DNA from 4 places in the Cellulomonas sp. P2_F12 genome. Region 2 is predicted to be linked to each of the others. Evidence: riboswitches for the same ligand, from Rfam matches in the RefSeq annotation. Region 2 holds a riboswitch; each other region holds the start of a gene.
What was found. Region 2 has a riboswitch for S-adenosylmethionine ahead of AC1DWH_RS18925 (LLM class flavin-dependent oxidoreductase). Riboswitches for the same ligand answer to the same signal wherever they lie in the genome.
Positions count from the first base shown of each region.

Region 1: another riboswitch for S-adenosylmethionine. It lies ahead of AC1DWH_RS11200 (methylenetetrahydrofolate reductase); the one in region 2 lies ahead of AC1DWH_RS18925 (LLM class flavin-dependent oxidoreductase).
Region 3: another riboswitch for S-adenosylmethionine. It lies ahead of AC1DWH_RS16075 (rhodanese-like domain-containing protein); the one in region 2 lies ahead of AC1DWH_RS18925 (LLM class flavin-dependent oxidoreductase).
Region 4: another riboswitch for S-adenosylmethionine. It lies ahead of AC1DWH_RS04860 (ABC transporter permease); the one in region 2 lies ahead of AC1DWH_RS18925 (LLM class flavin-dependent oxidoreductase).

Region 1 covers NZ_JBFUEV010000004.1:134,513-142,141, forward strand. The annotation lists gene AC1DWH_RS11185 (TetR/AcrR family transcriptional regulator) at 11-1,198, shown strand; gene AC1DWH_RS11190 (DNA-3-methyladenine glycosylase I) at 1,267-1,857, shown strand; gene AC1DWH_RS11195 (hypothetical protein) at 1,930-2,145, shown strand; SAM riboswitch class I at 2,291-2,387, shown strand; gene AC1DWH_RS11200 (methylenetetrahydrofolate reductase) at 2,455-3,492, shown strand; gene metE (5-methyltetrahydropteroyltriglutamate--homocysteine S-methyltransferase) at 3,500-5,827, shown strand; gene AC1DWH_RS11210 (MalY/PatB family protein) at 5,895-7,058, shown strand; gene AC1DWH_RS11215 ((deoxy)nucleoside triphosphate pyrophosphohydrolase) at 7,358-7,629, opposite strand, start outside.
Region 2 covers NZ_JBFUEV010000012.1:10,382-18,010, reverse strand. The annotation lists gene AC1DWH_RS18945 (ABC transporter substrate-binding protein) at 88-1,056, opposite strand; gene AC1DWH_RS18940 (amino acid ABC transporter ATP-binding protein) at 1,165-1,932, opposite strand; gene AC1DWH_RS18935 (amino acid ABC transporter permease) at 1,932-2,984, opposite strand; gene AC1DWH_RS18930 (GNAT family N-acetyltransferase) at 2,987-3,592, opposite strand; gene AC1DWH_RS18925 (LLM class flavin-dependent oxidoreductase) at 3,594-4,691, opposite strand; SAM riboswitch class IV at 4,902-5,019, opposite strand; gene AC1DWH_RS18920 (L,D-transpeptidase) at 5,171-6,055, shown strand; gene AC1DWH_RS18915 (phosphatase PAP2 family protein) at 6,101-6,775, shown strand; gene AC1DWH_RS18910 (phosphatase PAP2 family protein) at 6,775-7,506, shown strand; gene AC1DWH_RS18905 (FMN-binding negative transcriptional regulator) at 7,530-7,629, shown strand, end outside.
Region 3 covers NZ_JBFUEV010000008.1:91,733-99,361, reverse strand. The annotation lists gene AC1DWH_RS16105 (NtaA/DmoA family FMN-dependent monooxygenase) at 1-496, shown strand, start outside; gene AC1DWH_RS16100 (DUF1684 domain-containing protein) at 496-1,293, shown strand; gene AC1DWH_RS16095 (hypothetical protein) at 1,290-1,607, opposite strand; gene AC1DWH_RS16090 (pyridoxamine 5'-phosphate oxidase family protein) at 1,719-2,201, shown strand; gene AC1DWH_RS16085 (DUF1345 domain-containing protein) at 2,206-2,817, opposite strand; gene AC1DWH_RS16080 (O-succinylhomoserine sulfhydrylase) at 2,860-4,056, opposite strand; gene AC1DWH_RS16075 (rhodanese-like domain-containing protein) at 4,116-4,529, opposite strand; SAM riboswitch class I at 4,540-4,640, opposite strand; SAM riboswitch class IV at 4,759-4,873, shown strand; gene AC1DWH_RS16070 (aminotransferase class V-fold PLP-dependent enzyme) at 4,916-6,310, shown strand; gene AC1DWH_RS16065 (YrdB family protein) at 6,471-6,845, shown strand; gene AC1DWH_RS16060 (fasciclin domain-containing protein) at 7,075-7,629, shown strand, end outside.
Region 4 covers NZ_JBFUEV010000001.1:1,059,137-1,066,765, reverse strand. The annotation lists partial or broken gene AC1DWH_RS04880 (hypothetical protein) at 1-49, shown strand, start outside; gene AC1DWH_RS04875 (ABC transporter substrate-binding protein) at 113-1,753, opposite strand; gene AC1DWH_RS04870 (dipeptide ABC transporter ATP-binding protein) at 1,818-3,449, opposite strand; gene AC1DWH_RS04865 (ABC transporter permease) at 3,446-4,378, opposite strand; gene AC1DWH_RS04860 (ABC transporter permease) at 4,380-5,378, opposite strand; SAM riboswitch class IV at 5,417-5,526, opposite strand; SAM riboswitch class IV at 5,701-5,810, shown strand; gene AC1DWH_RS04855 (nitroreductase family protein) at 5,827-6,645, shown strand; gene AC1DWH_RS04850 (GNAT family N-acetyltransferase) at 6,642-7,127, shown strand; gene AC1DWH_RS04845 (rhodanese-like domain-containing protein) at 7,156-7,569, shown strand; gene AC1DWH_RS04840 (M20 family metallopeptidase) at 7,566-7,629, shown strand, end outside.

The DNA of each region.
Region 1 (7,629 bases), on a different contig from region 2:
AGGAGGTGCCGTGGCGCACGACGAGGACGTAGTGGCCGACGAGGGCCGTCGCGAGGCCGACGCCCTGCGTCGCGACCGGGAGAAGGCGGCGCGCGCGGAGGCGAAGGAGGCCGACCGGCTGCGTCGCGACCTCGAGCGCGCCGACCGCGACGCCGAGCGGGAGGCGCAGAAGGAGGCCGACCGGGTCCGCAAGGAGGCCGAACGGGTCGAGCGCGACCGCCTCAAGGCCGAGCAGGAGCTGGCCCGTGAGGCGGAACGCCGGCGGACCGAGCGCGAGCGGGAGGCGCAGCAGGCGGTCCGGGAGGCCGCCAAGCAGCTGCGCGAGGCCGAGAAGGCGCAGCGCGCCGCCGCCCTCGCCCAGCAGCAGGCGGCTCGGGTGGCCGAGAAGGCGCGGCGGCAGGCCGTGCGGGTGGCCGGCAGCGGGGCCGCCGCTCCCGTCGAGCTGCCGCCCGGGATCGCGGTCCTGTGGCGCACCCCGACCGAGGGGCGGCCCGGGCCTCGACCCGGCCTGACCCTGGAGCAGATCGCCGATGCCGGGATCGCGCTCGCCGACGCCGAGGGGATCGACTCGGTCTCCATGGCCCGGCTGGCCGAGTCGCTGGGCTTCACGACGATGTCGCTGTACCGCTACGTCTCGTCCAAGGACGAGGTGCTGAGCCTCATGTCCGACCGCGCTGCCGGGCGCCCACCGGTCCTGGGTCCCGAGGTGGGCGGCTGGCGCGAGCAGCTCGAGCTGATCCTCGCCGTGCAGCAGCCGATCCTGCACGCGCACCCGTGGCTGGCCCGGACGACGACCGTGCTGCACGCCGTCGGACCGGGTCGGCTGGCGTGGATGGAGGGCATGCTCGCCGCGCTCGCGGGCACGCCGCTGTCCGAGCGGCAGAAGGTCGGCGCGATCGGCCTGCTGGCCACGCACTCCCTGGACCAGCTGCGCGTCACCGAGGAGCTGACCGGGAGCAGGCGCACCGCAGCGATCGGCACGGCCGAGGGCGCCGACGAGTCCCCGGACCTGGGCGACCTCATCGGCGCGCTCGCCTCTCCGACCTCCCACCCCGCGCTGCTGCAGGCGGCCGCCGCGGGCGCCTTCTCGTTCGGTCCCGACGACCGGGCCGCCGATGCGGACGCCCTGGACTTCGGGACCACCCTGATCCTCGACGGCATCGAGCGGCTCATCGCGCTGGCGACCCCCACGGACTGAGCCGCCCACAGCCCCGGCCGTCCACTCGGGTCGGGATCGGTGTCGGGGGCGCGGGGCAGACTCGGCGCATGACCTCGCCCGACGTCCCGATCACCGGCCGCTGCTTCGGCGACGGCACCCCGCTCTACGAGCAGTACCACGACGAGGAGTGGGGCCGGCCCGTGCACGACGAGCACGCGCTCTTCGAACGGATCGCGCTCGAGGGCTTCCAGTCCGGCCTCGCGTGGATCACGGTGCTCCGCAAGCGACCCGCGTTCCGGACCGCGTTCGCGGGCTTCGACCCCGAGCTGGTCGCGGAGTTCGGCGACGACGACGTCGCCCGGCTGATGGCCGACGCGGGCATCGTGCGCAACCGCGCCAAGATCGAGGCGGCCATCGCCAACGGGCGCGCGCTGCGCGGTCTGCACGCCGCAGGACGCACTCTGGACGCGGTCCTCTGGTCGCACGCGCCCGACCGCACCGGGTACGTCAGGCCTCTGACCTGGGCCGGCGTCCCGGCGCAGACCGACGAGTCGCGCGCGCTCGCCAAGGAGCTGAAGTCGCTCGGCTTCCGGTTCGTCGGACCGATCACGGCGTACGCGGCGATGCAGGCCTGCGGGGTCGTCGACGACCATCTGGCGACCTGCCCGTCGGCCGCCTCGACTCACCCGTCGGAGTGACCATTACTCCTGCCGGGTGACGCTGCCGCGGGGGTCTCGGAACCGAGTGTGACGCGGACTACAGTGCCGCCCATGACGGAGATCCCCGACCACGACGCTCGGCGTGATGCCGTGCGCGCGGCGGCCGAGGCTCTGACGGACAACGTCGTCCCCGACGCCGGGATCCTCGCGGCGGTCCAGGACGGGCTGCTGTCCGTCCCCGCCGGCTCCCCCAACTCCTGGTTCGACGTGCCGTCGCAGCGCAGCCGCATGCAGACCGGCACCCTTTCCCCTCGCCGCCCGCACTGACCGACCACTCGCGGCGAGCCCCCTCGGCTCCGCGCTGCCCTCAGCGCGATCCCGGCGTCGACGCCGGGCAGTCGAGCGACGGACGCGGTCGTCTCACAGGTCGAGCACGGTTGCCCACCATGTGATCGGCGGTCTAGCATCGCGCCTACCATCCAGAGCGGCCGAGAGACCTGGCTCGACGACGCCGCAGCAACCCCCCTCCCCGCCGAGGGTGTGGGTGCTTCCGCCAGGGACGATGGAGTGAGCAATGTCCCCGCAGACCACGTGTCCCCGCACCGCACCGGTGCAGACCACGCCACGGATCGCGCCGTGAGCGCCGCCGCCGTGGAGCCGCGCACGCCCGGACTGCACGCCGCACCGGCCGCGCGTGCGCACACCGCGAACGACCGCCCGACCATCTCGTTCGAGCTGTTCCCGCCGCGAAACCCCGACGCCGCGCCCCGCCTGTGGGCCACCATCCGCGCACTCGAGGCCGTCCACCCGGACTTCGTGTCCGTGACCTACGGCGCCTCGGGCAAGACCCGGGTCACCACGCGCGCGCTGGTCCGCCGGCTGCTGCGTGAGACGACGCTCAACCCGATCGCGCACCTGACCTGCGTCGGGACCTCGCGCGCGGAGATCACTGAGATCGTCGAGGAGTTCCTCGACGAAGGCCTCCGCTCGTTCCTCGCGCTGCGCGGCGACCCGCCGTCCGACCAGAGCGGCTGGGAGGCCCACCCCGACGGCCTGCAGACGGCCGGCGAGCTGGTCGAGCTGCTGCGCGACATCGAGGCCCAGCGCTGCGCGGACAGCCCCTCGCAGGCGGTCCGGGCGCGCGTGCGTCCGTTGTCGGTCGCCGTGGCGGCGTTCCCGCGCGGCAACCACGCCACGGGGGGCACCCGCGCGCAGGACGTCGCGTCGCTCCTGGCCAAGCAGCAGGCCGGCGCCGACTTCGCGATCACGCAGGTCTTCTTCGACGCGGACGACTACCTGGGTATCGTGGCGGAGGCCCGCGAGGCCGGGGTGACCATCCCGATCATCCCGGGCATCATCCCGACCACGGACCCCGCCCGCCTGCTGCGGGTGCAGGAGCTGACCGGCGTCCCCGTGCCGGAGAGCCTCCTGGACCTGCTCGGCTCCGCCGACGACGAGCTCGACCGCCACCGCCGGGGAATCCGCGCCAGCGTCGACCTGGTCAACGGCGTCCTGGACGGCGGAGCGCCCGGCGTCCACCTGTACACGTTCAACCAGCACCATGCCGCACTTGACCTGCTCGAGGGTGCACACCTCGACGGCGGAGCTCGGACAGCTCCCGACCTGGCCGGATGGCCGCAGGACACGGCACCCGCCCGACCCCCGAGGGACTGAGAACCAGATGAGCACTGCAACCTTCCCCGCCAGCTCCGTGCTCGGCTACCCCCGCATCGGCCCGCGCCGCGAGCTCAAGAAGGCCCTCGAGGCGTTCTGGGCCGGCCGCACCACCGCCGACGAGGTCGAGGCCACCGCCGCGGACCTGCGCAAGCGCACCCGCACCCGCCTGGCCGAGCTGGGCCTGGCCACCGACGTGCCGGCCATCCCGAGCGCGTTCTCTTTCTACGACCACGTGCTCGACGCGACGGCCGTCGTCGGTGCCGTCCCGGCCCGCTTCGCGGACGTCGTCGGCGCCGACGGTGCGCTGGACCTCGCCGGGTACTCGACGGTGGCCCGCGGCCGCGGCGACGACCTCCCGCTCGAGATGACCAAGTGGTTCGACACCAACTACCACTACCTGGTCCCCGAGATCGGTCCGGAGACCGAGTTCCGGTATGCCAGCAACCGCCCCGTGCGGGAGTTCCAGGAGGCCCTGGCCGACGGCGTGCTCACGCGCCCGGTCATCGTCGGCCCCGTCACCTATCTCGCCCTGGCCAAGGCCACCGAGGACGCCCCCGAGGGCTTCGCGCCCATCGACCGCCTGGCCGACCTGCTGCCTGTCTACGCCGCGCTGCTGACGGACCTCGCGGCCGCCGGCGCCACGTGGGTGCAGCTCGAGGAGCCCGCGCTGGTCTCCGACTCGATCGCCGTGCCGGCCGAGCAGCTGCTCGCGTCCGTCATCGAGGCGTACCGCGCGCTCGCCACCGACCTGGCCCGCCCGGAGCGTCCGGCCATCCTCATCGCGGCGCCGTACGGCGACCTCGGCGCGGCGTTCCCGGTGCTCGCCGCCACGGACATCGAGGCCATCGGCATCGACCTGGTCCGCGGCCACGCGCCGACGGAGTCCGTCCCCGGCCTGGAGACCAAGACGCTGGTCGCCGGCGTGATCGACGGCCACAACATCTGGCGCGCCGACCTGGACGCCAAGCTGGCCGTCCTCGAGCAGCTCGAGGGCCTCGGCGCCGCCGCGGTGACCGTCGGAACCTCGACGTCGCTGTTCCACGTCCCGCACACCACGGGCGACGAGCCCAACCTCGACGCCACGCTCACGACCTGGCTCGCCTTCGCCGACGAGAAGGTCGTCGAGGTCGTCACGCTGGCCGAGGGCCTGACGGAGGGCCGCGAGGCCATCCACGAGCAGCTGCTCGCGGCGACCGACGCGGTCAACTCGCGCCGCACGGCGCCCGGCGTCGTCAACCCGGCCGTCCGCGACCGCGTGGCCGCCCTCGACGAGGCCGCATTCAGCCGCGGTCCGTTCGACGAGCGCAAGGTCGCCCAGGCGGCCCGCCTCAACCTGCCGCCGCTGCCGACGACGTCCATCGGCTCGTTCCCGCAGACCACCGAGATCCGCACGGCCCGCGCCGCCTTCGGCAAGGGCGAGCTGACCGAGGAGCAGTACGACGACGAGATGAAGGCGGAGATCCGCCGCGTCGTCGAGCTGCAGGAGAAGATCGGCTTCGACGTGCTGGTGCACGGCGAGCCCGAGCGCAACGACATGGTCCAGTACTTCGCGGAGAACCTCGACGGGTTCGCCGTGACGCAGAACGGCTGGGTCCAGTCCTACGGCTCGCGCTGCACGCGCCCGTCGATCCTGTGGGGCGACGTCTCGCGGCCGAAGCCGATCACGGTCGAGTGGTCGTCCTACACGCAGTCGCTGACCGAGAAGCCGGTCAAGGGCATGCTCACGGGTCCGGTCACCATCCTCGCGTGGTCGTTCGTCCGCGACGACCAGCCGCTGGGTGACACCGCCAACCAGGTCGGCCTGGCCCTGCGCGACGAGATCGCCGACCTCGAGGCCGCCGGCATCGCCGTCATCCAGGTGGACGAGCCCGCGCTGCGCGAGCTGCTTCCCCTGCGCGTCGAGGACCACCCGGCGTACCTCGACTGGTCGGTCCGGTCGTTCCGCCTGTCCACGGCCGGCGTCCGGCCCGACACGCAGATCCACACGCACCTGTGCTACTCGGAGTTCGGCGAGATCATCGGTGCGATCGACGGTCTCGACGCCGACGTGACGTCCATCGAGGCCGCCCGCTCGAAGATGGAGATCCTCGGCGACATCTCGGCGGCCGGCTACCCGCGCGGCATCGGCCCGGGCGTCTACGACATCCACTCGCCCCGCGTGCCCAGCGAGGCCGAGGTCGAGGAGCTGCTCACCGAGGCGGTCAAGGCCATCGCGGTCGACCAGCTCTGGGTCAACCCGGACTGCGGCCTGAAGACCCGCCGGTACGAGGAGGTCGCCCCGTCCCTGGAGCACATCCTCGCGGCGACCCGGACGGTCCGCGCGACCCTCTGACCCGACTCGGCGGCCCCGGACACCCTCGGCGGTGTCCGGGGCCGTCGTGCGTCCTAGGGTCGGACGGGTGACGATCTTCGACACCGTCCCCCTCGACCAGCTCCGCCGCCGGACCAGCGAGAAGTGGCGGGCCTACCCTCCCGACGTCCTGCCGCTGTTCGTTGCGGAGATGGACGTCCCGCAGCCCGAGCCGGTGATCCGGGCCGTGCACGACGCCGTGCGAACCGGTGACACCGGGTACCCGCACGGCCGCGCCTTCGCCCAGGTCCTGGCCGACTTCGCGCGGGAGCGGTGGGGCTGGGAGATCGACGCGGTGGCCTGCCGGCTGGCGTCCGACGTCATGGTCGGCGCGGTCGAGGCGCTGCGGCTGGTGACCGACCCGGGCGACGCCGTCGTCATCAACCCGCCGGTGTACCCGCCGTTCCGCGCGTTCGTCGAGCACGCCGGGCGCGGCGTCGTCGCTGCACCGCTCGGCCCGGACGGACGGCTCGACCTCGACGTGCTCGACCGCGCGTTCGCCGTGGCCCGCGCGCACGGCCCACGGCCCGCGTACCTGCTGTGCCACCCGCACAACCCCACCGGCACCCTGCACACGGCGGCGGAGCTCCGGGTGGTCGGCGAGCTCGCCAGGCGGCACGGGGTGCGCGTGGTCGCCGACGAGATCCACGCCCCGCTGGTCCCGACGCGCGCCGACGGCACCCGCCCGCCGTTCGTGCCCACGACCACGGTGATCCCGGACGCCCTGGCGCTGCACTCGGCATCCAAGGCGTTCAACCTCGCGGGTCTGCGGGTCGCCGTGATCGTGCCCGGCCCCGATGCCGTGGCCGACCTGGCCCGGCAGTCCTGGGTCGTCGGCGACGGCGTGATGCACCTGGGCGTGGTCGCCGAGTCGGCCGCCTACCGCGAGTGCGGTGCATGGCTCGACGAGGTGGTGGACGGCCTCGGGCAGAACCAGCGGCTCCTCGCCGCGCTGCTCGCCGAGCGCGTCCCGGACGCGATCTGGTCGCCGCCCGAGGCGACCTACCTCGCGTGGATCGACCTCCGCGCGGTCCCGGCGGTCCGGGCGGGCGAGGATCCGGCCCGACGCGCCCTGGACCGGGGCCGTCTCGCCCTCAACTCGGGCCCGACGTTCGGCGACGAGGGAGCCGGCTTCGTGCGGCTCAACCTCGCGGCGTCGACGTCGACGCTCACCGACGCCGTCGACCGGATGGCCCTCGCGCTGCCCGACTGAGATCGATTCGTGACCATCCGTCCGTCGTCGGGGCTCATGTCCACCCCACGCACGTGCCGATCTGACGGGAGCGAGCCCACGAGGCCCGCACCTACGACGATGTAGTGGAGACACACGTGACGAAGTGCGACGAGTGCAGCTCTGCTGTGCAGGTGTGCGAGCGGTGCGACGGAGCCGGCAAGAAGCGCTGGTCGGGGGAGTGCAGCTACTGCCGCGGGACGGGCAATCTCTGCATGAAGAACTCGAACCACCGCTGGTGAGCTGACGGCGAAAGCCCCTCTGTCCGGAGGGGCCGGGGCTCAGCCGCTCTGACCGAGCCGGACGTACGTGCCCGTGAGGTGATCGACGATGCGGACGTCGGCGTCGAGCCACGGGACGTCGTGCCACTGGTGCAGGGCCAGCCACCGCAGCTCGTCGTGCTCGACGAGCGGTTCGGCCGTGCCCTCGACGACCTCCGCCAGCCAGATGCGCATCACGTACTCGTCGGACAGCCGCCACATGCCGTCGTCGGGGCCGACGAGCTCCTCGCCGAGGCCGATCCGTACACCGAGCTCCTCGCGGATCTCGCGGT
Region 2 (7,629 bases):
AAAAACTGGTGGCCGGCCGGGCGTCCCCCGACCCCGACCGGCCACCGCGGACGCCCGTGCGAGAAGCACAGCATCCGGTCTGAGGGGTCAGCTCGTCTTGGGCAGACCCGGCGGGTTGGTCTCGGGCTTCTCGATGGCCTCGGCGGACAGGCCCCAGCGCGCGAGCACCTGGGCGTAGGTGCCGTCGTCGAACGCGTGCTGGAGCGCGGCCGTCACGGCCGGAGCGAGCTCGGAGCCCTTGAGCGTGGCCACGGCGATCTGCGCCGTCAGTGGCCAGCCGCCGTTGAGGGTGCCGACGACCTTGAACTGGTCGGGCGCGGTCGCCGCGCTGTAGGCGAGGCTCGCGTTCGGGCCGACGTAGGCGTCGACCCTGCCGGACTGCACGGCCAGCAGCACGTCCGAGTAGTTCTCGTAGTACTCCGGCTCGCCGCCCTTGATCGGCTCCAGGCCCTTGTCGATGTTCTCCTGGTTCCAGGCCAGCAGGATCTTCTCCTGGTTGGTGCCGGAGCCGACGCCGACCGTGAGGCCCGCGATGTCCTTGGGCTCCGTGATCTCCTTGACCTTGCTGGAGGCGCTGGTCAGCCAGCCGAGCTGGTCGTTGCGGTACGACGAGAAGTCGTAGAGCTCCTTGCGCTCCTCGGTCACCGTCACGTTCGAGATCACGGCGTTGACGTCGCCCGACTGCAGGGCGAGCGGCCAGTCGGCCCACGCCTTCTGCTCGAGCTCGAGCTTGAGCCCGAGGGCGTCGGCGACGAGGCTGGCGATGTCGGTCTCGTTGCCGATCGGCGTCTTCTCGTCGTCGGCGAGGAAGCCCAGCGGTGGCGCGGCACCGGCCGTCGTGGCGACCTTGAGGACACCTGACTCCTTGACGTCCGCCGGCAGCAGCGCGATGGCGTCCTCGGACTTCGTCGTGTGGATCCGGTCCTGGTCGGGACTCGTGCTGATGGTCAGACCGGCGGCGGTGGCCTCGGGGGTCGCCGCACCGTCGGTCTCGGCGGAGGCCGATCCGGCGCACGCGGCGAGCGCCAGCAGGGGCACGAAGGCCAGTGCGCTCACAGCACGTCGGAAGGTCGTAGTCACGGGAGGTCTCTCTCTCGGTCGGGAGCGCGACGGGGCGCGCTCGTCACGCCGTCCGCGGGGTGCGGGCGACGAAGAACTGGGGGGTCAGAGCACCTTGTCGAGGAAGGCGCGGGTGCGGGGGTGCTGCGGGTTGTCGAGCACCTGCGCGGGCGTGCCCTGCTCGAGGATCTGGCCGCCGTCGATGAAGACGACGCTCGTGGCCACCTCGCGGGCGAACCCGATCTCGTGCGTGACGACGATGAGCGTCGTGCCCGTCGCCGCGAGGTCCCGGATGACGTCGAGCACCTCGCCGACCAGCTCGGGGTCGAGCGCGGAGGTGGGCTCGTCGAAGAGCACGACCGCCGGCTTGACCGCGAGCGCCCGGGCGATCGCCACGCGCTGCTGCTGCCCGCCGGACAGCTGCCGGGGGTAGGCGTCGGCCTTGTCGGACAGCCCGACCCGGGCGAGCAGCTCGCGCGCCTCGGCCTCGACCTCGGCCCGCGGCCGCTTCTGCGCCGAGATGGGCGCCTCCACGACGTTCTCGAGCGCGGTGAGGTGCGGGAACAGGTTGAAGTTCTGGAACACGAACCCGATACGGGTCCGCTGCGCCAGGACGTCCTTCTCCTTGAGCTCCTGCAGCGCGCCGTCGGACCGGCGCCGGTAGCCGATGAGGTCGCCGTCCACGGAGATGGATCCGCGGTCGACCTTCTCGAGGTGATTGATGGCCCGCAGCAGGGTCGACTTGCCCGACCCCGACGGCCCGAGGATGACGGTGACCTCGCCCGGCTGGACCGTGAGGTCCACGCCGTCGAGCACCTCGAGCGTGCCGTAGGCCTTGTGCACGCCCCGCACCTCGACCAGTCCGGCGGCCATCAGAGGGCCCCGTCCGGCGCGGCGGTGGTGGTCCGGACCAGGACGCCACGAGATCGCCCGTAGCCGGGTGGGAGGTCGCCCGGCAGCGGTCGTCCGCTCACACGCGACCACCCGATCCCCACGCCCCAACGCGCCCGCTGCAGGGGCGTCGGCGGCAGCTGCCGCAGCGCACCCTTCGCGTAGTGCCGCTCCACGTAGTACTGGATGACGGTGATCACGGTGGTGACGACGAGATACCAGATGCCCGCGACGATGAGCAGCGGGACCACCCGCTGGTTGCGGCCGTAGATGACCCCGACGATGTAGAACAGCTCGCCGTACGCCAGCACATAGACCACGGACGTGCCCTTGACCAGGCCGATGATCTCGTTCACGGCCGTAGGCACGATAGTCCGCATGGCCTGCGGCAGGATGATCCGGCGCTGCTGACGCGACCGCGGGAGCCCGAGCGCGGCGGCCGCCTCGTGCTGACCCTGGTCGACGCCGAGGATTCCGCCGCGGACGATCTCGGCCGCGTACGCCGCCTGGGACAGCCCGAGCCCGAGCACCGCGGCGCCGAACTTGTCGATGACGTCGAGGGTGTCGAAGCCGACGAACGAGGGACCGAACGGCACCCCGAGCGTGAGGGTCGGGTACAGGTACGCGAGGTTGTACCAGAGCAGCAGCTGCAAGATCAGCGGCACGGACCTGAACACCCAGATGTAGGCCCACGACACCGACCGCAGCAGCGGCGAGCGGGAAAGCCGCATGAGCGCGAGCACGGCGCCCAGCCCGAAGCCGACGACGGCCGAGGCGGCGGTCAGCCGCAGGGTGCCCCACAGCCCGTCGAGCACGGACGGCCAGGTGAGGTACTGCCAGACGACGGACCACTCCCAGCGGGGGTTGGTCAGCAGCGAGCTCACGACCATCGCGAGCAGCACCGCGACCACGGCCGTGGCGATCCAACGGCCGGGGTGGCGGGCGGCGTACACGCGGGGCTCGTCGGCCGGCGGGCGGACGGGCGGCGGGGACAGGACGAGGGACTCGTCCTGGTGCAGGAAGGCGGTGGACACGGTCACTCCGGGGTGGTGAGGGACGGACGGGACGGGGGCGCGTCCGTACAGAGCCACTTCTCGAACGCCAGCGGCCCGATCTCCTCCGGGTCCGCGGCCGTGTCGAACAGGGGCGTGAAGCCGGTCGCCAGGTAGAGCGCGGCGGCTTCGGGCTGCCGCGGCCCGGTGGTCAGGTAGAGCCGCTGGTACCCGGCCGCGACGGCGCGGGTCTCCAGCTCGGCGAGCACCCGGCGCGAGAGCCCCTGCCGGCGGTGCGCCGTGCTGGTCCAGATCCGCTTGTACTCGGCGGTCCGCACGGTGGGCAGCCCGTCCGCGTCGCGCGTCCCGGGCCGGGTCAGCCGCGCGGCGTCCCCCAGCTCGGGCTCGGCGCGCAGCCGGAAGGCCCCGCCGGCCACGGCCACGCCGTCGTCGAGCAGCAGGATCAGGTCCCCGTCGGGGGCCGCGAACTGGTGGGCCGGGTAGCGCTCGAGCTCCTGGCGCAGGGCGTCGACGCCGAAGTGGTCGCCGTAGCGCGACGAGTACTCGTGCGCGAGCTCGTCCAGCAGCGGCCGGACCTCCTCGTCGAGCAGGCCGAACGAGCGGACGGTCAGCGTGGTGGTCGTCGTCATGTCAGGCCGTCGCGGCGTAGCTCGTGGTGGACAGCGGCAGGCCGAGCGTGTCGCGCAGCGTGCTGCCGGGGTAGCCCGCGCGGAACCGACCGGACGCGCGCAGCAGAGGCACGACGCCGTCGACCAGGGCGGGCAGGTCGGTGTGCACCGACGACGGCCGCACGACGAACCCGTCGGCGATCTCGTCGTCCACCCAGGTGGAGACCAGCTCGGCGAAGCCCGCGGTGGTGCCGACGAACGAGAGGGTGCCGGTGTCGACGCCCTCGAGCTCCGCGAGCATCTCGTGCCGGGCCTGCGCGCTCGCCCGGTCCGGGCCGATGACGAGGTGGGTGTCGACCAGCACGCGGACGTCGCGGGGGTCCCGGCCGGCGGCGGCGACGGCCGCGAGCACCCGGAGCCGGGCCTCCGCGGCCTCGTCGGGCCCGGTCGCCCGCACCCGCACGACGTCGGCGTGCCGACCCGCCAGGTCGAGGGCGGCGTGGCTGCCGAGCCGCACCACGACCGGCGGACGACCTTGCGGCGGGCGGGGCGCGGCCGTCGAGGGCTTCGAGGCGAAGTGCACGCCGTCGTGCGCGACGAACCGGGGCCGGTCCGGCGCCGTCTCGTCCCAGCGGTCCCAGTGCCGACCGACCACCGCGGCCGCGTCGGCCGCTGCCGCGACGGCGGAGGACTCGACGGTCGACGAGCGCGGCCCGGCGGTCGGCACCTCGTCGATCCGGGTGTCCCAGCCGACCTGCCACGCCGCGCGGCCGTGGCTCGCGTGGTCGATCGTGGCGATGGCCTTGGCCACGTGCGCCGGTGCGGTGTGCGTGGTGCCGACGGTCGAGACCAGGCCGATGCCGGCGGTGCGGGGCGCCAGCCGGGCGGCGACGAGCGCGGCGTCGAGCCGGCCCTGCAGGGTCGTGTTGCGGCTCGGGTGCAGGGCGAAGTCGTCGTCGAAGACCACGAAGTCGAGGGCTCCCCGCTGGGCGACGGCCACCAGCTCGAGCAGGCGGGCGGCGTCGAACAGCCGTTGCCCCTGCGAACCGTGGTCGCGCCACGCGGCGGCGTGGGCGCCGGTGTCGCTGAGATCGATGCCGAGATGGGCGTGGCGAGACATGGGTGTTCCGTTCTGGTGCTGGTTCAGGGCGCGCCTCACCGAGCGTCGAGCGCTTCGGGGTGCGCGTCGCGCGCCCCGGTCGCGGGGCGTGCGGAGGGTGGGTCAGCCGGTCAGCGGCGACAGAGGGCCGGACAGGAACGCGTCAGCATCGAACGGGTGGAGACCCCGGTCGCGTTCATGGTCTGTCCTCTCGTCCCGGCGGTTGCCGGGGCTCGCATGTTGTCGACGGCGGCGGTGCACTGCCGTGACCAGGTCCTCACCCGGGGCACCCCGCCATGCGGAGGGTTGCCATCCAGCTAGCCGGGGCTTCGCACTGGAAATCTTGACCTTATTGGTAGGGAATTTAGACAGGGACCGCGGGAGCGTCAAACACCCGACCACATCGTGAGATCAGGTGTCCGACAGCCGATCGCTTTGCCGGATCGCGCGCGGCAGGCGCACGATGACCTCTCACGACATCGGGACGGGGGTGGGGACGCGTGGCACGCACGAAGGTCGCGACCCTGCTCGCGACGTCGGTGCTCCTCCTGGTCGGGGCGTGCGCGGGCGACCCCAGCGCGGTCGAGGCGCACCCGGCGCCCGTCGTGAAGGTCGCCGCCCCGATCACCGTCTCGAAGGTGGCCGCGCCGGCCGTCGCCGCCGCGCCGGCCGCCGATCTCGCCGCGCTTCCCGTCACCGACCCCGTGCACGTCGTCGCCGGACTGCCCAGCACGGACGGGCTCACGCAGCGCGCGAGCGACGACCCGTCGCTCGGCCGCTGGCAGACCGCCGTCATCGTCCGGGACACGGCCGCCCGCGTCGCACCCGGCGGCGCGGCCGTCGGCGTCGTCCCCGCCCTGACGCTGCAGGTCCGCACCACCCTGCCCGTGATCGACCAGCGCGGACGCTGGCTCCGCGTCATGCTCGCCACCCGCGGCGCGCTGCCCAGCCAGGACGTCACGCAGGTCAACGACCGCAGCGCCTGGATCGACTCCGCCGACACCGAGACGGCTGGCACCAGCTGGTCGGTCCGGGTGGACACCGCCGCGCAGACCATCACCGTCGACGACGGGACCACGACGCACGTCATGCCGGTCAAGGCCACCGGCAGCCCCACCAAGCCGACTCCGCACGTGCCGGCCTTCATCGTGGGGACGCACTGGCTGGAACCCGGCACCACCACGCCGCGCGTGCTCCTGCTGTCGTCGCAGAGCGAGGTCATGGACGACTACGACAAGAAGTCGGGGACGTCGACGACGGCCATCCACACGACCACGCTGAGCGGTCGGGGTGAGGTCTCGAACGGCTGCGTGCGGGTCGCCGACGACGTGCTCGACCTCCTGTGGCAGGCGCCTGCCGGCACGGTCGTGACCACCGTCGGCTGACTCGTTCGACGCGCGAGCCGGCGGTCCTGCACCTAGCCTCCGGGGATGCGTCCGCTCCCGCTCCGCCGCCGAGCCCTGCTCCGCGCTGCGGTGTTCGGGGTCGCGCTGACCGTGCCGGTCGCCGTGCTCGCGTACGTCGTGCGCGCCCAGGTGGACGACGTCCTGCGCCTCGACCGACAGGCGATCCAGGGGGCGACGGACTTCACGCGTGCGCACCCCGCGCTCGAGCAGGCGCTCGTGCTCTGGCAGCAGGCCTTCCAGGCGAAGTGGGTCAACCTCGCGGCGACGCTGGTCTGCCTGTGGGTCTGGCGGCGCCACGGCCTGACCACCCGGGCGCTGTGGGCGTTCCTCACGATCATGGCCGCGTGGGCCGTGCAGCTGGGTGCCAAGGGGCTGGTGCAGCGGGCGCGGCCAGTGGTCGACGACGCCCTGGAGCATGCGCCCGGCTCGAGCTTCCCGTCCGGGCACGCGACGAACATCGCCGCGGTGGCCCTCACGCTGACCCTCCTGGTCTGGCCGCTGCTCGGGCGGCGCGGGCGGGTCGTCGTCCCCGTCGTCGCCGCGACGACCGTCCTGCTCACCGGCCTCGACCGAGTCCTGCTCGGCGTGCACTACCCCTCCGACGTCGTCGCAGGGTTCGCGCTCGGGACGGCCCTCGCGGGCGCGTCCTACCTGGGCTACAGCGGCTGGTCCGCGACGGCTCCCGATCCGGAGATCTGATGCACACCTTCCTGCACCGGTACGAGCTCGACACGTCCGCGCCCACGCGCAAGGAGGCCCTGCGGGACTTCGCGGTGCGCGTGCTGCTGCCGGCGGTCGGGCTGTGGGTCGTCGTCGTCGGCATCGGGTTCCTGATCACCGGCCCGCTGAACAGCCTGCCGAGCGAGACCGCGGTGAACCGGTGGTTCGTGTCGATCCGGACGCCGGCGCTCAACTCGCTCACCGCGATCCTCTCGGGGATCGGCACGACCGAGTTCATCATCGGCGCGTGCGTGCTGTTCACGGCGCTGTTCTGGTGGCGCACGAAGCAGTGGTGGCTGGCCATCGTCCCGGCGCAGGCGATCGCCGTGCAGGCGGCCGTCTTCATGACCGCCGCGCTGGTGGTGGGCCGCGAGCGCCCGGACGTCGAGCACCTCGACGACTCCCCGCCCACGTCCGCGTACCCGAGCGGCCACACCGGCGCCTCGACCGCCTTCTACGTCACCCTCGCGATGGTGGCCCAGCGCATCGGCAACCCGGTCCTGCGCGGCGTCGTGACCGTGCTGTGCCTGCTGGTCCCGATCTCCGTGGGCACCTCCCGGCTCTACCGCGGGATGCACAGCCCCACCGACGTGCTCATGGGGTGCCTCAACGGGCTGGTGTGCGCGTTCCTCGCGTGGAACTACCTGCGCCGCGACGTCTCCGGGTCGACCACGGGCACGGAGCCCCAGGAGCGCCTCAGCGCCCGCTGATCGCCGGGTGGCATCATCGCCACGTGCTCCAGAACCCCAAGTTCGCCACCGACGACCCCCGCGCGCTCCGGGCGCTGGTCGAGGGCTACCCGTGGGCCACGCTGGTGTCCTCGACCGACGGCG
Region 3 (7,629 bases), on a different contig from region 2:
GGTCCGGCCCAGCGTGGCGCGGTCGTTCGTCGAGCAGGTGTGGAACCGGGACCTGTCCGAGTACGACGTCGACGGCCCGCTGCCCGCGGTCGACCCGCTGGTCGACGCCCCGTCGATCACGCAGGGCCGCGCCTCGCACTTCCGCGACCCGCTGGCGATCGCCCGTCAGTGGCGCGAGCTCTCCGAGGCGAAGGGCCTGTCCATCCGCGAGCTGGTCATCCAGGTCATCGGCCGCCACTCGTTCGTCGGCACCCCGCAGCACGTCGCCGCCGAGATCGACCGCTACGTGCAGCAGGACGCCTCCGACGGCTTCATCCTCGTGCCGCACCTGACCCCGCACGGGCTCGACGAGTTCGTCGACAAGGTGGTCCCGCTGCTGCAGGAGCGGGGCTCGTTCCGCACGTCCTACGAGGGCTCGACCCTGCGCGAGCACCTCGGACTCCCGCCGGCCGACGCCTTCGGCCGCACTCTCGACGCCGATGTGAGGGCCAGCTGATGACAACCACGACCGAGCGTTCCGCCTTCGTCGCCGACTGGGAGGACTGGCACGCGACCCGCGAGGCCTACTTCCGGCAGCCGCACGGCTGGGTGGCGATCACGGCCCTGCACTGGCTCTCGGCCGAGCCGCGACCGCTCGCGGACGTCCCCGGGCTCTGGTCGGCGGACGGCGTCGTGCGCATCGAGGCGGTTGCCGACGACGGTCTCGTCCTCCCGGACGGCACGATCGTCGACGGCGTCGCCACCCTCGACCCGGTCGAGGGAGCCCCCGGCCTGCAGGTCCGCGCCGGCGACCTCCTCCTCGAGGTGGCCCGCCGCACCGGTCACGCGATCGTCCGGGTGCACGACCCGGCGGCCCCGCAGCTCGCCGCGTTCGACGGCATCCCGGCCTACGTGCCGTCGCCGGAGTGGGTGCTGACCGGCCGGTTCGAGCCGTACGACGAGGCCCGCACGGTCACCACGGGCGCGGTCGTCGACGGCCTCGAGCACCACCACACCGCCGTCGGCACCGTGCGCTTCGAGGTGGCCGGGATCCCGCAGTCGCTGATCGTCTTCGACGGCGGCGCCCGCGGGCTCAGCGTGCTGTTCCGGGACGCGACCAGCGGCGTCACCACCTACCCCGCCTCGCGCACGCTCGCGCTCGGCCCGGTGGCCGACGACGGCACGGTGACGCTCGACCTCAACCGCGCCAGCAACCTGCCGTGCGGCCTGACGCAGTTCGCCACCTGCCCGATCCCACCGCCGGAGAACGTCCTGACGGTCGCGGTCGAGGCCGGGGAGCAGTGGGTCCGCTAGCGCTTCGAGGCTCGCACGCGCGCGATCTCCGCGAACCGCATCCACTCGTCCTCGAGCGCGGCGGGCAGCGCGACCCAGTCGTAGAACAGCCGTCCGCTGTCGCCCGGTGACCAGACCGTGACGCCGGGCAGCGCCAGCGCCTCCGCGTGCTCGGCGCTGTCCCGGCCGAGCTTGACCACCAGCCGGTCGCCGCCGACGTGCCCGGCGAACATGGTCGAGCCGACCTTGAGGATCGGGCGGCCCATCATCTGCGCGCGGGTGGCGCCGCGGGCGACCAGGTCGTCGGCGATCGCCTCGTAGTCGCTGTCCGTCATGGACCGAGCATCCCGCGCCCCTCCGACATGCGACAGCCGCGCGGCGTGCCTACGGTGGCCCGGCCGCCGCGGTCAGCAGCCCCGCGGGTGCGCGCCGCTCGAGGAGGACGCATGACGCACGACGACGACGAGGCCACGGTGGCCGGGCTGATCAAGGACGCCAAGATCGCGATGCTGACGACGGTCGGCGCCGACGGCTCGCTGGTGAGCCGGCCGATGGGTGTGCAGGACGTGGACTTCGACGGGGACCTCTGGTTCTTCGCCGACGCCGACAGCCACAAGGTGCACGAGATCGAGGCCGGCAGCCCCGCCAACGCGGCCTTCGCCGACTCCACCGCGTGGGTCTCGGTGTCCGGCCCGGCCGAGGTGGTCCGTGACGTGGCCAAGAACCGCGAGCTGTGGGGCGTGACGGCCGAGGCCTGGTTCCCCGACGGCCCGGAGACGCCCGGACTGGTCCTGGTGGTGCTTCGCGGCGAGACCGCGGAGTACTGGCACGCCAAGGGAGGCCGCCTGACCACGGCGTTCAGCCTGGTCAAGGCCAAGGTGACCGGCGAGCGCTACGACGGCGGCGAGAACGAGACGGTCCGGCTCTGAGCGGTCACATCGACGCGACCAGGTTCACCAGCAGCGCGATGATCACGGTGCCGAACAGGTAGCTGAGCAGCGCGTGCCCGAGCGCGGTCCGCCGCATCGGGGACGAGCCGAGGTCGGTGTCGGAGATCGCGAAGCTCATCCCGACGGTCACGGCGACGTACGCGAAGTCGGTGTACCGCGGCGCCTGCTTCATGTGGAAGTCGATGCCGCCGGCGCCGTCGGTCAGGTACATCCGCGCGTACCGCAGCGCGAACACCGTGTGGATGGCGGCCCACGACGCCAGCACGCTGGCCAGCACCGCGATCGTGGGCAGCAGCTGGCCGATGTTCTTGTCCACCAGCACGACGACGACGCCGACCAGGGTGACGAGCGCCGCGAAGAGGACGACGGCGTGAGCGCCCCACCGGGTCGGCTCCTCGCGCGTCGCGTGAGACGCCGTCTCGTCGGGGTCCATCGGGGCGACCGCCGCCCACGTCCAGACGACGAAGACGGCCGCGACGGTCGCCCACCCGGCCAGCACCGCCGCGACCACGGACGTCCAGCCGACGATGATGCCGACGAGGACGCCGGCCAGCGCACCGACGATCAGCCTGACCAGCGACGACGACGCCTTCATGGCGCCAGTGTTCCGCGCGAGGTCCCCCAGGTCGGGGAGGTGTCAGCCCGCGAGTGTGTCGAGCGCCTGCGTGAGGTCGTCGATGAGGTCCGCGGGGTCCTCGAGGCCCACCGACAGCCGCACGGTCGACTCGGCGATGCCGACCGCCGCGCGACCCTCGGGGCCGAGCTTGCGGTGCGTCGTCGTCGCCGGGTGCGTGACCATCGACTTGGCGTCGCCGAGGTTGTTCGAGATGTCCACGATCCGCAGGGCGTCGAGCACGCCGAACGTGACCTTCTTGGCGACGTCGGGCTGCGCGCCGTCCGGCACCGCGAGGTTGAACGTCACGACGGTGCCGCCGCCGGACTGCTGGGCGAGTGCGAGCTCGTGCTGCGGGTGCGACGGCAGGTACGGGTAGCGGACCAGCGACACGCCCGGCTGCTGCTCGAGCCACGTGGCCACCTGCAGGGCCGACGCCGTCTGGTGCCGCACGCGCAGCGACAGCGTCTCGAGGCCCTTGAGCAGCACCCACGCGTTGAACGCCGACAGCGACGGCCCGGTGTTCCGGATGAGCGTCTGCACCGGACCGTGGATGTACTCGTCCGTGCCCAGGATCGCGCCGCCGAGCACGCGCCCCTGCCCGTCGATGTGCTTGGTCGCCGAGTACACGATCACGTCCGCGCCCAGCTCGAGCGGCCGGGACAGCACGGGTGTCGCGAAGACGTTGTCGACGATGACGGTCGCGCCGGCGGCGTGCGCGAGCCTGCTCACCGCCGCGATGTCGACCAGGTCCTGCATGGGGTTGGACGGCGTCTCGAAGAACACGACGTCCGCCGGCGTCGAGAGCGCCTCCTCCCACTGCGCGAGCTCGTGCCCGTCGACGTAGTCGGTGCGCACGCCCCACTTGGCCAGGATCTCCTCGAAGATCACGACCGTGGACCCGAACAGCGCCCGCGCGGACACGATTCGCGACCCCGACTGCACGATCGCGGCGAGGGACGTGAAGACGGCGGACATGCCGGACGCGGTGGCGTAGGCGGCCTCGGCGCCCTCGAGCAGGCGCAGGCGCTCCTCGAACGTGGACACGGTCGGGTTGCCGTAGCGCGAGTAGAGGAAGCGGTCGGCCTCGCCGGCGAACGCGGCCTCGGCCTCGGCGGCGGCGTCGTAGACGTAGCCCTGCGTGAGGAACAGCGCCTCGGAGGTCTCCTGGAACTGCGAGCGGACCAGCCCGCCGCGGACGGCGAGGGTGTCGGGCCGCAGGTCGGAGCGCGGTGTGCGGCGGTCGTCCCAGTCGGCGGGGCCGGGGACGCGCCGGGGGCTCACGCCTGCCGCCACGGCAGGCCGGCGGCGCGCCAGCCGGAGTGGCCGCGGTGGCCGTCCGGGCCGACGTCGCCCTCGAAGCCCTCGAGCACGTTGTACGCCGGGCCGAGACCCGCCGCGGTGGCGGCCTGCGCGGCGGCGATCGAGCGGACCCCGGATCGGCACAGGAACACGACGGGACGCCCCGCCGCGACGCCGGCGTCGGCCAGCTGCTTGAGGAACTGCGGGTTCGGCCGTCCCGACGGGTACGACACCCACTCGACCAGCGCCGCGCGCCCGTCGATCGGCGCGGAGTCGGGGATGCCGACATAGCGCCACTCGGCGTCGGTGCGGACGTCGACGAGCACGGCGGTCTCGTCGGAGGTCAGGAGGTCCCAGGCCTGCTGGGGGGTCAGGTCGCCGGCGTAGCTCATGCAGTTCCTCGTCTCATCGGTCCTGGCGGTAGCACCCTCGGCCGGGCACAAGGTGCCCGCGGGTTGCTGCGGCGTCGTCGAGCCAGATCTCTCGGCCGCTCTGGATGGTGCCGGTGATGCTACGCGCGGCGGTACCGTCGCTCCAACTGGTGGACAAGGCGTCCCGACATCCGAGACGAACCCCGAGGTGCGTTGACAGGCGCCCGGGCCTGCCGGGACCCTCGTTGCAGGTCATGAGCGCCAGCGACAAGCCCCGGCTCGCTGGCCGGCAACCCTCCTCCGCGGTGGGGTGCCCCGGGTGACGACCTGGCCGCGTCCCGTCCGGGACTCGGCAAGCGCGGGGTTCCACCTCCCAGGGGTCCCCCGGATCGTGTCGGAGGACCACCATGACTGCCATCGCCGAGCGCCTCTCGTGTGCCTCCGTCGACGACGTGAGCGCCCTGCTCCCCGTCGTCGGCGGCACCACCACCGTGCCGCTCGTGGACGGGTCCCAGCGGGTCTACGCGAACCTGGACTACGCCGCGAGCGCCCCCGCGCTGGAGTCGGTCGCAGCCCGGGTGACCGAGGTGCTCCCGCTCTACGCCTCCGTGCACCGCGGCGCCGGGTACCTCTCCCAGGTGTCCACCGCGCTGTACGAGTCCGCGCGTCAGACCATCGCGCGGTTCGTCGAGGCCCGTCCCGACGACGTCGCGATCATCACGCGCAACACCACGGACTCGCTCAACCTGCTGGCCGGTGTGGTGCCGGAGGGCGGCCGGGTCCTCGTGCTGGACGTCGAGCACCACGCCAACCTGCTCCCGTGGGTGCAGTCGACGGGGCGTCACGGCAACCGCACGACGATCCTGCCGATCAAGGACACGGTCGCCGCGACCCTCGATGCGCTGCGCGACGAGCTGGCCCGCCAGCCGTACGCGCTGGTCACCATCACGGGCGCGTCCAACGTGACGGGGGAGGCGCTGCCGATCGAGGAGGTCGTCGCGCTCGCCCACGCCGAGGGTGCGCGCGTGGCCGTCGACGGCGCCCAGCTGGTGCCGCACCGCGGCTTCTCGCTGGCGGCGACCGACGCCGACTACATCGCGTTCTCGGGGCACAAGACGTACGCACCGTTCGGCGCGGGGGCCCTCGTCGGCCGCCGCGACTGGCTCGACACAGGCACGCCGTACCTCGCAGGGGGAGGTGCGGTGCGCGACGTGCGGGCCGATCGGACGGTCTGGCAGCCGGCACCGGCGCGGCACGAGGCGGGCTCGCCCAACGTGCTCGGCGCGATCGCGCTGGCGGAGGCGTGCGACCAGCTGGCGGCACTCCCCGCCGGCGCCCTCGCCGCGCACGAGGAGGCTCTGCGGGCCCGCCTCGTCGAGGGGCTGTCCGGCATCGACGGCGTCGAGATCGCGCGCATCTGGCCCGACTCCGCGCCGCCGGTCGGCGTGATCACGTTCACGGTCCCGGACCACGACCCGGGCCTGGTGGCCGCGTACCTCGCCGCCGAGCACGGCATCGGCGTCCGCGACGGCCGGTTCTGCGCCCACCCGCTCCTCGCGCACCTCGGTGCGTCCGGCGGGGCCATCCGGGCGTCGGTGGGCGTGGGCACGACGAGCGAGGCGGTCGACCGCCTGGTCGTGGCGCTGACCCAGTACCTGGCCGACGGCCCGGCCGTCCGCTACGAGGTGGTCGACGGCTGCTGGGCGGTCGTCGACGACACCCGCCCGCTCCTCGCGGTCCACGGCCTGGACCACCTGGCGGCGACGGCGGCGGCAGCCTGCGGCCCGGCCCTGGACGACTGAGCACGCTCGCCGCACCCGCGATCCCCGCAGTCCGGCAGCAGATCCGCCAGCCCGAGTACGTCACTTCGCCCCCGAGAACGTCACAGTGAACTGCCGTTCTCGCGGCGACATGACGTTCTCGGCCGGACGCCGGACGCGTGACGTCGCCCATGATGGCTCCGTGAGCGAGCCCCAGCAGCCACCCGTCGTCCCTCGCGTCGGCGTGCTCGGCGTGCTCGCGTTCCTGTGCGAGCTCGTCATGGTCGCTCTGCTGGCGGTGTCCGGGTGGCGCCTCGGGACCGCCACGGCGGCGTCGGTCGCGCTCGCGGTCGGGCTTCCCCTCGTCGCGATCGCGATCTGGGCCCGCTGGATGGCTCCGGCCTCCGGTCACCGGCTCCGGCGCGGGCCGCGGGTCGCGGCGCAGACCGGACTGTTCGTCGCGGTCGGCACCGTCTGCATCGTCGCGGGTCTGACGGCCTGGGGCGTGGCCTTTGCCCTCGTCGCGTCGGCAGTGTTCGCCCTCGCGAGGGACGCCGACCCGGCACGGCGACCCTGACCGGGCCTAGACGCCACGGCCTCGACCGGCCCGATAGCAGCGCGAGGTCGTGAGTTCGCCACGAAGTCGTGAGTTGCAACTCACGACTTCATCGCAAACTCACGACCTCACGACCACGAGGTGCATCCGGCCGACGGGTACCGGGCGAAGAGGACACAGGGCGCCCACCGGTGCCCGCGCGGTGCGGCGCAGGGGCGTCGGCCGCGACCCTCGTCCGTAGGAGCCCACCATGAGGATCCGTCGCACGCTGTCCGTCCTGCTCGTCGCCGGGGTCGTCGCCGGCGGGGGGCTGGCCCTCGCGCCGGCCGCCACCGCCGCCGCCCCGCCGACGGGCACGGCGAGCCTCGCCGCCCTGCTCGCCTCGGACGGGGACACGTTCGACCACAGCTGGCGGGACTTCGACATCCTCGACCAGGCCGTCGGCGCGGTGCTGGCCGCGAAGCCGTCGAGCCCGGTCGCGGTCCTCGCGGACGGCACGGTCCCGCTGACGGCGTTCCTGCCGACGGACCGCGCGTTCCAGTACCTGGCCAAGGACCTGACGCACCGGTGGTACTTCACCGAGGAGCAGGTGTTCACGGCGCTCGCCGGCGCCGTCGGCATCGACGCCCTCGAGCAGGTGCTGCTCTACCACGTGGTCCCGGGCGCGACGATCGACTCCGGCACCGCGCTGGCCAGCGACAACGCGGTCCTGACCACCGCGCAGGGCGGCACGTTCACGGTCGACGTCATCTCGAAGCGCTTCGGCATCGTGCAGCTGCGCGACCAGGACCGCAACGACCTCAAC
Region 4 (7,629 bases), on a different contig from region 2:
CGAGGTGCCGTCCCGTCCGTGGGGCGCACTGGAGGCCGTGCCGGTCTGACCTGCGGCGGAGACGACGAAGGGGGCGGCCCGCGTGATGCGGACCGCCCCCTTCGTCGTGCCGTCAGCTGCCGAGCCAGGCCTGCGTCAGCTGGTCGAGGCGGGAGTCCGCCCCGAGCTCGACCGCGTGCACCTCGGTGCCCAGACCGAGGAACGTGGTGAGCTCGTGCACCGGGATGACGTGGTGCTGGGTGACCAGGCGCTCCTGGGCGTCCGCGAGGACGGCGTCGCGCTCGGTCGGGTCGCTGATGGTCAGCTGCTTCTGCAGCAGCGCCTCCAGGTCGGGGTCGGCCAGCTTGTAGAAGTTGGTCGCCGCCGTGGAGTACTGCGTCCGCAGCACGTCACCGTCGGCCCGGCTCAGGTTGCCCCAGACCAGGTCGAACGAGCCCTCCTTGAGCTTCGCCTGGAAGTCCGGCACGGCGCCGCTCCACAGCGTGGCGTCGATGCCGTTGGCCTTGAGCTCCTGCTGGATGAGCTCGACCGACGTCTGGTTGGGGGAGAAGTTGGTGATCCACACCAGCACGGGGGCCAGGCGCGTGCCGCCCTTGGCGTAGATGCCGTCGGACCCCTTGGCCCAGCCGTCGTCCTCGAGCACGCTCGCGGCCTTCTTCGGGTCGGTGACCAGGTCCTTGCTCAGGTCCGCGACACCGGGGGTGGTGCTGGCCAGCGGGCCCTCGGCGACGGCGAACCCGTCGTTGAGCGCCGTGTCGCGGACCTCGGTCGGGTTCACGGTCAGGGCGATCGCCTCACGGACGACCGGGTCGGACCCCAGGGCGCCGGCTTCGTTGAACGTCAGGCCGAAGGTGATGCCGGGGTTGGCCCGGTGCACGACGCCGAAGCCCGACGACTCGAGCGTCTCGATGTCGGTCGGCTGGACGCCGCCGATCACGTCGACCTGCTCCGAGGTCAGCGCGCCGGTGCGCACGCCCGCCTCGGGGATCACCTGGAACGTCACGCTGTTCAGGTGCGCCTTGCCCGTGTTCTCGCGGCCGTCCGGTCCCCACGCGTAGTCGTCGCGGGCCGTGAGCACCGTCTCGGTGTCCTTGGTGTAGTGGTCCAGCGTGAAGGGGCCGGTGCCGACGATGCCCGTGCCGCTCGCGCGGTCGTCGAACGGGATGGCGAGCGTCGAGTCGGCGAGGAAGCCGAGCGCGACGGTCGTGGTGGCCTGCGGGAACGCCGAGTTCGGGGCCTTGAAGGCGACGGTGACGTGGGTCGGGTCGACGACGGTCGTCCCGACGTAGCCGAGGAAGCTGGCCGCGGCGGAGCTCTTGGCGCCGGCGGCGACCGTGTCGTCGAAGTTCTTCTTCACCGAGTCGGCGTCGAAGGGCGTCCCGTCGGAGAACGTGACGTCGTCGCGCAGCGTGAACGTGAACTGTGTCGAGTCGGCGTTGGCCTCCCACGCCGTGGCGAGCCACGGCTTCAGCGAGCCGTCGGCCGGGTCCTGCCAGAGCAGCGAGTCGACCAGCTGGCGCGTGACGTACAGCGTGTCGTTGCCCGAGCCGATGCCGGCGGGGTTGATCGAGATGGGGTCGTTGCCGATGGCGAACGTCAGGTCGCCGCCGTCGACTGCCTCGGCGGTCGCGGTCGTCGAGGCGTCGGCACCGGGCTGGTCCGAGCCCGAGGAGCAGGCGGCGAGCAGGAGGGCGGTGGTGGCGAGGCCGGCGAGGAAGCCGGCATGACGGCGCGAAGGTCGTCGGACAGACATGGGTGATGCTCCTTGCTGAGGGGTGGGGGTGACGGGGTGCGGGCTCAGTCACGTCGACACGAGGTCACGACGCACCCCCTTCGCCCGTGCGCACACGCGCACCGGGGATCGCGGAGAGCAGCTCGGCCGTGTACGGGTCCTGTGGCCGGGCGAACACGGCCTCGACCTCGCCCTGCTCGACCACGCGGCCGTGCTGCAGGACGGCGACCTCGTGGGCCACCTGCCGCACCACCGCGAGGTCGTGCGAGATGAACAGGTAGCTGAGGTCGAGCTCGGTCTGCAGGTCCGCGAGCAGGTCGAGGATCTGCGCCTGGACGGAGACGTCGAGCGCGGAGACGGGTTCGTCGAGCACCACGAGCTCGGGGTGCAGGGCCAGTGCGCGCGCGATGGCGACGCGCTGGCGCTGGCCGCCGGACAGCTCCGCGGGTCGACGCTGCAGCACCGTCCGGGGCAGCGCGACGAGGTCGAGCAGCTCCGCGGACCGGGCGGCCCGCTCCGCGCGGGACCCGACCCCGAAGGCCTGCAGGGGTTCCGTGATGATCCGCTGGACCGAGTACCGCGGGTCGAGCGACGCATACGGGTTCTGGTAGACCACCTGCATCCGGCGGCGCAGGAGCCGCAGGGCCGCGCCGCGGGTGTGCGTGACGTCCGCGCCGTCCACCAGGACCGAGCCGGAGGTCGGGTCGGCCAGGCGCAGCGCGAGCCGGGCGGTCGTGGACTTGCCCGAGCCGGACTCGCCGACCAGGGCGAGGGTGCGGCCGCGGGGCAGCACGAACGAGACATCGTCGACGGCCCGCAGCGTCCCGCCGCCCGCGGACCGCGGCAGCGCGAAGTCCTTGGACAGGTGCCGGACCTCGAGCGCGGGGACTGCGGTCGGCGGGACGGGCGCGGCGATCGTGCGGGCGCCCCGCAGGCTGGGGGCCGCGGCGAGCAGGGCGCGCGTGTACGGGTCCGACGGCGAGCCGAGCACCTGGTCGGGCGTGCCTTGCTCGACCACCCGCCCCTGCGACATCACGACGATCCGGTCGGCGCGGTCGGCGGCCACCCCGAGGTCGTGCGTGATGAGCAGCACGCCCGTCCCGGTACCCGTCGTCAGCTGCTCGAGGTGGTCCAGGATCTGGCGCTGCACCGTCACGTCGAGCGCGCTCGTCGGCTCGTCGGCCACCAGCAGGCGCGGCTGCGCCGCGAGCGCGATGGCGATGAGCACGCGCTGCCGCATGCCGCCGGACAGCTCGTGCGGGTACTGGCGGGCCCGGACCTCCGGGTTGCTCAGCCCGGCGCGGTCCAGCGCCTCGACCGCCTCGATCATCGCGTTCTTGCGGTCCGCCAGGCCGTGGATGCGCAGCACCTCGGCCACCTGCTCGCCCACGCGGGTCACGGGGTTGAGCGAGACGGTCGGGTCCTGAGGGACCAGGCCTACGAGCAGGCCGCGCACGGAGCGGAGCTCGCGCTGCGTGGCGCGGGCCATGTCGTGGCCCAGCAGGTCGATGCTGCCGTGGTCGATGACGGCGGCGGGGGCGAGCAGCCGGACGACGGCCGCGGCGGTGGTCGACTTGCCCGAGCCGGACTCGCCCACGACTGCGACGGTCTCGCCGGCGTCGACGTGCAGCGAGACGTCCCGGACGGCGCGGACCGTGCCGCGGCGGGCCTTGTAGGCGACGGCGAGGTCGGTGACGGTGAGCAGGCGCTCGCTCATGCGGCACCCCCGTCGGGACGGTCGAGGGACCGCGAGATGCGGCCGGCGGCCAGCACGCTCACGGCGATGGTCAGGCCGGGCAGCGTGGTCAGCCACCAGGACGTCCGCAGGTAGTCGCGGCCGCCGGACACGAGCGCGCCCCACTCGGGCGCCGGGGGCGGCGCGCCGTAGCCGAGGAAGCTCAGCGCGGAGACCGCCAGGATCGCGGCGCCCAGCTGCAGGGCCGCCAGGACGACCACCGGGCCGGCGGCGTTGGGCAGCACGTGGCGGAACAGGACGGACCACCAGCGGCTGCCGCCGGCGTGCGCGGCCTCGACGTACACGGACGAGCGGACGCGCAGGACCTCGGAGCGCATGATCCGCGCCACCGTGGCGACGCTGGCCAGGCCGACGGCGATCGCGACCTTGACCGTGCCGAAGCCGAGCGCCGTGATGAGGGCGAGCGAGAGGAGCAGCGCCGGGATGGACAGGAGCACGTCCACCGCGCGCATGACGACGTCGTCGAACACCCCGCCGACGAAGCCCGCCAGCAGCCCGACGAGGGCCCCGACCAGCAGGCCGACGCCGACGGCGACGAGGGCCGCCTCCAGGGTCAGGTGCGTGCCGTGAACCACGCGCGTGTAGAGGTCGCGACCGAGCTGGTCGGTGCCGAACCAGTGCGCACCCGACGGGGGTTGCAGCTTGTCCGCCGGCACGCCGGTCAGCGGGTCACCCGGCGCGAGCAGCTGGGGGACGAACGCGGCGAGCAGGACCAGGGCGATCCAGACGAGGGCGAGCAGCAGGCCGGGCCGGCGGGCGAGCTCGCCCACCCAGGCGAGCGGGCCGGGGGTCGCGGCGTCCTGCCGGTCGCGGATCGCGTCGGCCAGGCGGTCCGGGGCGGTGGCGGCGAAGTCGTCGACCGCGACCTTCTCGTTCAGGAGGTCCGTCATGTCACACCCCCGCCGTGACGGGCCGACGGACCTGCGCCGCCTCGGTCGACACCGGCGCCTTGACGGGCCGGCTGCGCCGGACGATCCGTGGGTCGAGCAGCGGGTACAGCAGGTCGACCGCGAGGTTGACCAGCACGAACACGGCGGCGGCGAAGAGCACGATGCCCTGCACCACGGGGATGTCCTGCGCGCTGACCGAGGTGGCCGTCAGCCGGCCGATGCCGGCGCGCGAGAACACGGTCTCGGTGACCACCGCGCCGGCGAGCAGCTCGCCGATCACCAGGCCGATGACCGTGAGGGCGGGCAGCGAGGCGTTGCGCAGCGCGTGCCGGAAGTGGACGCGTGCCGGACTCGCGCCCTTGGCGCGCGCGGTGTCGACGTAGGGCTGGGCGAGGCTGTGCCGCAGCGAGCGCGAGAGCATCTGGGCGATGAGCGCAGCGGTGGGCACCGCGAGCGTCACGGCCGGCAGCACGATCGACGCGAACCCCTTGTTCCCCACAGCCGGGAAGATCGGGTTCGCGAACGAGAACCACTGCACGAGCATGAGGCCGAACCAGAACGACGGGATGGCCACGCCGAGCGGGGGCAGGCCCAGCAGCGCGTTGGACAGACCCCGGCCGCGTGCCAGCGTCGCGACGACGGCCAGCCCGCCGCCCAGCAGCAGCGCCAGCACGAACGCCGCGCCCGCGATGGCGGCTGTGGGCGGGATCGCCTCGGCGATCAGGCCGAGCACCGGACGGTGCAGGACGACGGACGTGCCGAGGTTGCCGCGCAGCAGGGCGCCCAGCTGCGTCACGTACTGCACGGGCAAGGGCTGGTCGAGCCCGTACTGGGCCCGCAGCGCGTCGAGCTGCTCCGGCGTCACGTCGTTGGACTCGCTGCCGTACATGAGCGAGACCGGGTCGCCCGGCAGCGCGTAGAGCACGACGAACGTGACCGTGTAGGCGGCCCAGAGCACCAGGACTGCCTGGCCGAGGCGGGTGCCGATGTAGCGGGACATGTGAGCGGTCGTCCTCGATCTGCCGGACGGGTCCGGCGGGTCTGTGCTTGCACGGCGGGTGCCGTGCCGGGTCGTCACCTGGAGCACCCCGTCACACCTGAAGGGTTGCTGCCCGACCAACCAGGGTTTGTCGTCGGGGCTCGAGACCGGCGCGAAGGTAGGCACGCGGTCGGCGGTCGTCAACGATCCGCCGGGCCTTCTCATCAGGTGGACAGACGTCTCACGCACGGTTCGAGCGGCCCCTGCCGCGAGCCGTACCGGGATGTGAGAACCCCGTCCCGATCGTTGACATCGCCGGGTGCGCGGTCGACCCTCCGGCGCAGGTCACGAGCTCCGCCGTCTGGCTCGGCAGGCGGAGCAGCAACCCTCGGTGACGTGGGGTGCTCCCGAGCAAGACCCGGCCCGCCGGATCGCGGAGGGCAAACGTCCGACACCCCAGGGAACCGTCTTGTCCGTCGATCTCCTCCCGTCCTCCGTCGCTGCGCGCTACGGCGGCGCCGCGCCCACCGACCTCGCGACCTCCGACGTCATCGAGCTCCAGCTGGCCCACCGGTCTGTGCGCCGCTACCTGCCGGACGACGTCACGGATGCCGAGCTCGCCGCCGTCGTCGCCGCGGCGCAGTCCGCCGCCACCAGCTCGAACCTGCAGCTGTGGAGCGTGGTCGCAGTCCGCGACGACGCGCGCCGCGCCGCCCTGTCCGCGCTCGCGGGCGACCAGGCCCACATCGCGCAGGCCCCGCTGCTTCTCGTCTGGCTGGTCGACCTCGGGCGCGCGCACGCCATCGCGGCCGCGCACGAGGCGCCGACCGAGGGCGCGGCCTACCTCGAGACCGCGGTCGTCGGGTTCGTCGACGCCGCGCTGGCCGCGCAGAACGCGGTGCTCGCCGCGGAGTCGCTGGGCCTGGGCACCGTGTACATCGGTGCGCTGCGCAACCGTCCGGAGCAGGTCGCCGAGTTGCTTCACCTACCGCAGCACGTGTTTGCCGCGTTCGGGCTCGTGGTCGGGCGGCCGGACCTCAGTGAGAACACCCGCGTCAAGCCCCGCCTGCCGCAGTCGGCCGTGCTGCACCACGAGACGTACGACGACGCCGAGCACGCCGACGCGGTCGCCGCCTACGAGGGCCTGATCGGCGACTTCTACGCCGAGGAGGGACTGTCCCACTCGTGGGTCGAGAGGGTGCTCGCCCGGCTCTCCGGTCCGGCCGCGCTCAACGGCCGCGACCAGCTGCGGTCGGCCCTCGAGGCGCAGGGGTTCGGGCTGCGATGACCACCACCACCTCCACCGGGGAGGTCACGCTGGCCGTCGTCCCGTGGACGCACCCGCACGCCGGTCGCCTGCGCGACCAGATGGACGCCGAGCTGGCTCCGCGCTACGCCGACCTCCTCGCGCAGCGCGGTCCGCGCGTGCCCGTCGATCCCGCCTCGATCCTGGTGACCTACGTGGCCTACGACGGGGACCGTCCCGTCGGCACCGCCTCCCTACGCCTGGTCGACGGCGAGCACGAGGTCAAGCGTGTCTTCGTCGCCGCCACCCACCGCCGGCTCGGCCTGGCCGCCCGGCTCCTCGACGCGGTCGGGCGCTTCGCGGCCGACGCGGGCGTGCGCACGATCGTCCTGCAGACGGGGGTCCGGCAGCCGGACGCGGTCGCGCTGTACCTGCGCGAGGGCTGGCGCGCTGTCGAGCCCTTCGGCGACTACGTGGGCGACCGGCTGAGCCTGTGCTTCGCCAAGGACCTGCTCGAGGCCTGACCCGAACCCCCTCACGAAGGAGAGCACCATGACCGACACCACCACCCGCCCCGGCGCCCCGGCGGAGCACCTGAGCCTCGAGGAGGCCGCGGCCCTCGCGCCCGCGGTCAGCCCGACCGAGGCCGCCGAGCGCGTGGCCGAGGGCGCGTTCCTGCTCGACGTGCGCAGCGAGGCCGGCCGGTCCCGCACGGGCTCGATCCCGGGGGCCACGATCGGCGACCGGTACGCGATCGACCAGGAGTTCGACCTGACCGCGGCCACCCGCCACGCGCCGATCGTGTCGCTGGACACGCCGATCGTCGTCGTCTGCGGCTCGGTGCGCGGGTCGGGGCCGGTCGCGGCCGAGCTGCGGGCCAAGGGTTTCACCAACGTCGTGCACGTCGAGGGCGGCTTCCCCGCGTGGAAGGACGCCGGGCTGCCGGCCGGGGCGCCCGTCGGATGACCAGCCCGTCCACCGCCTTCCTCGACGAGCTCCGGGCGCTGACCGAGCGTCGTCGGGCGT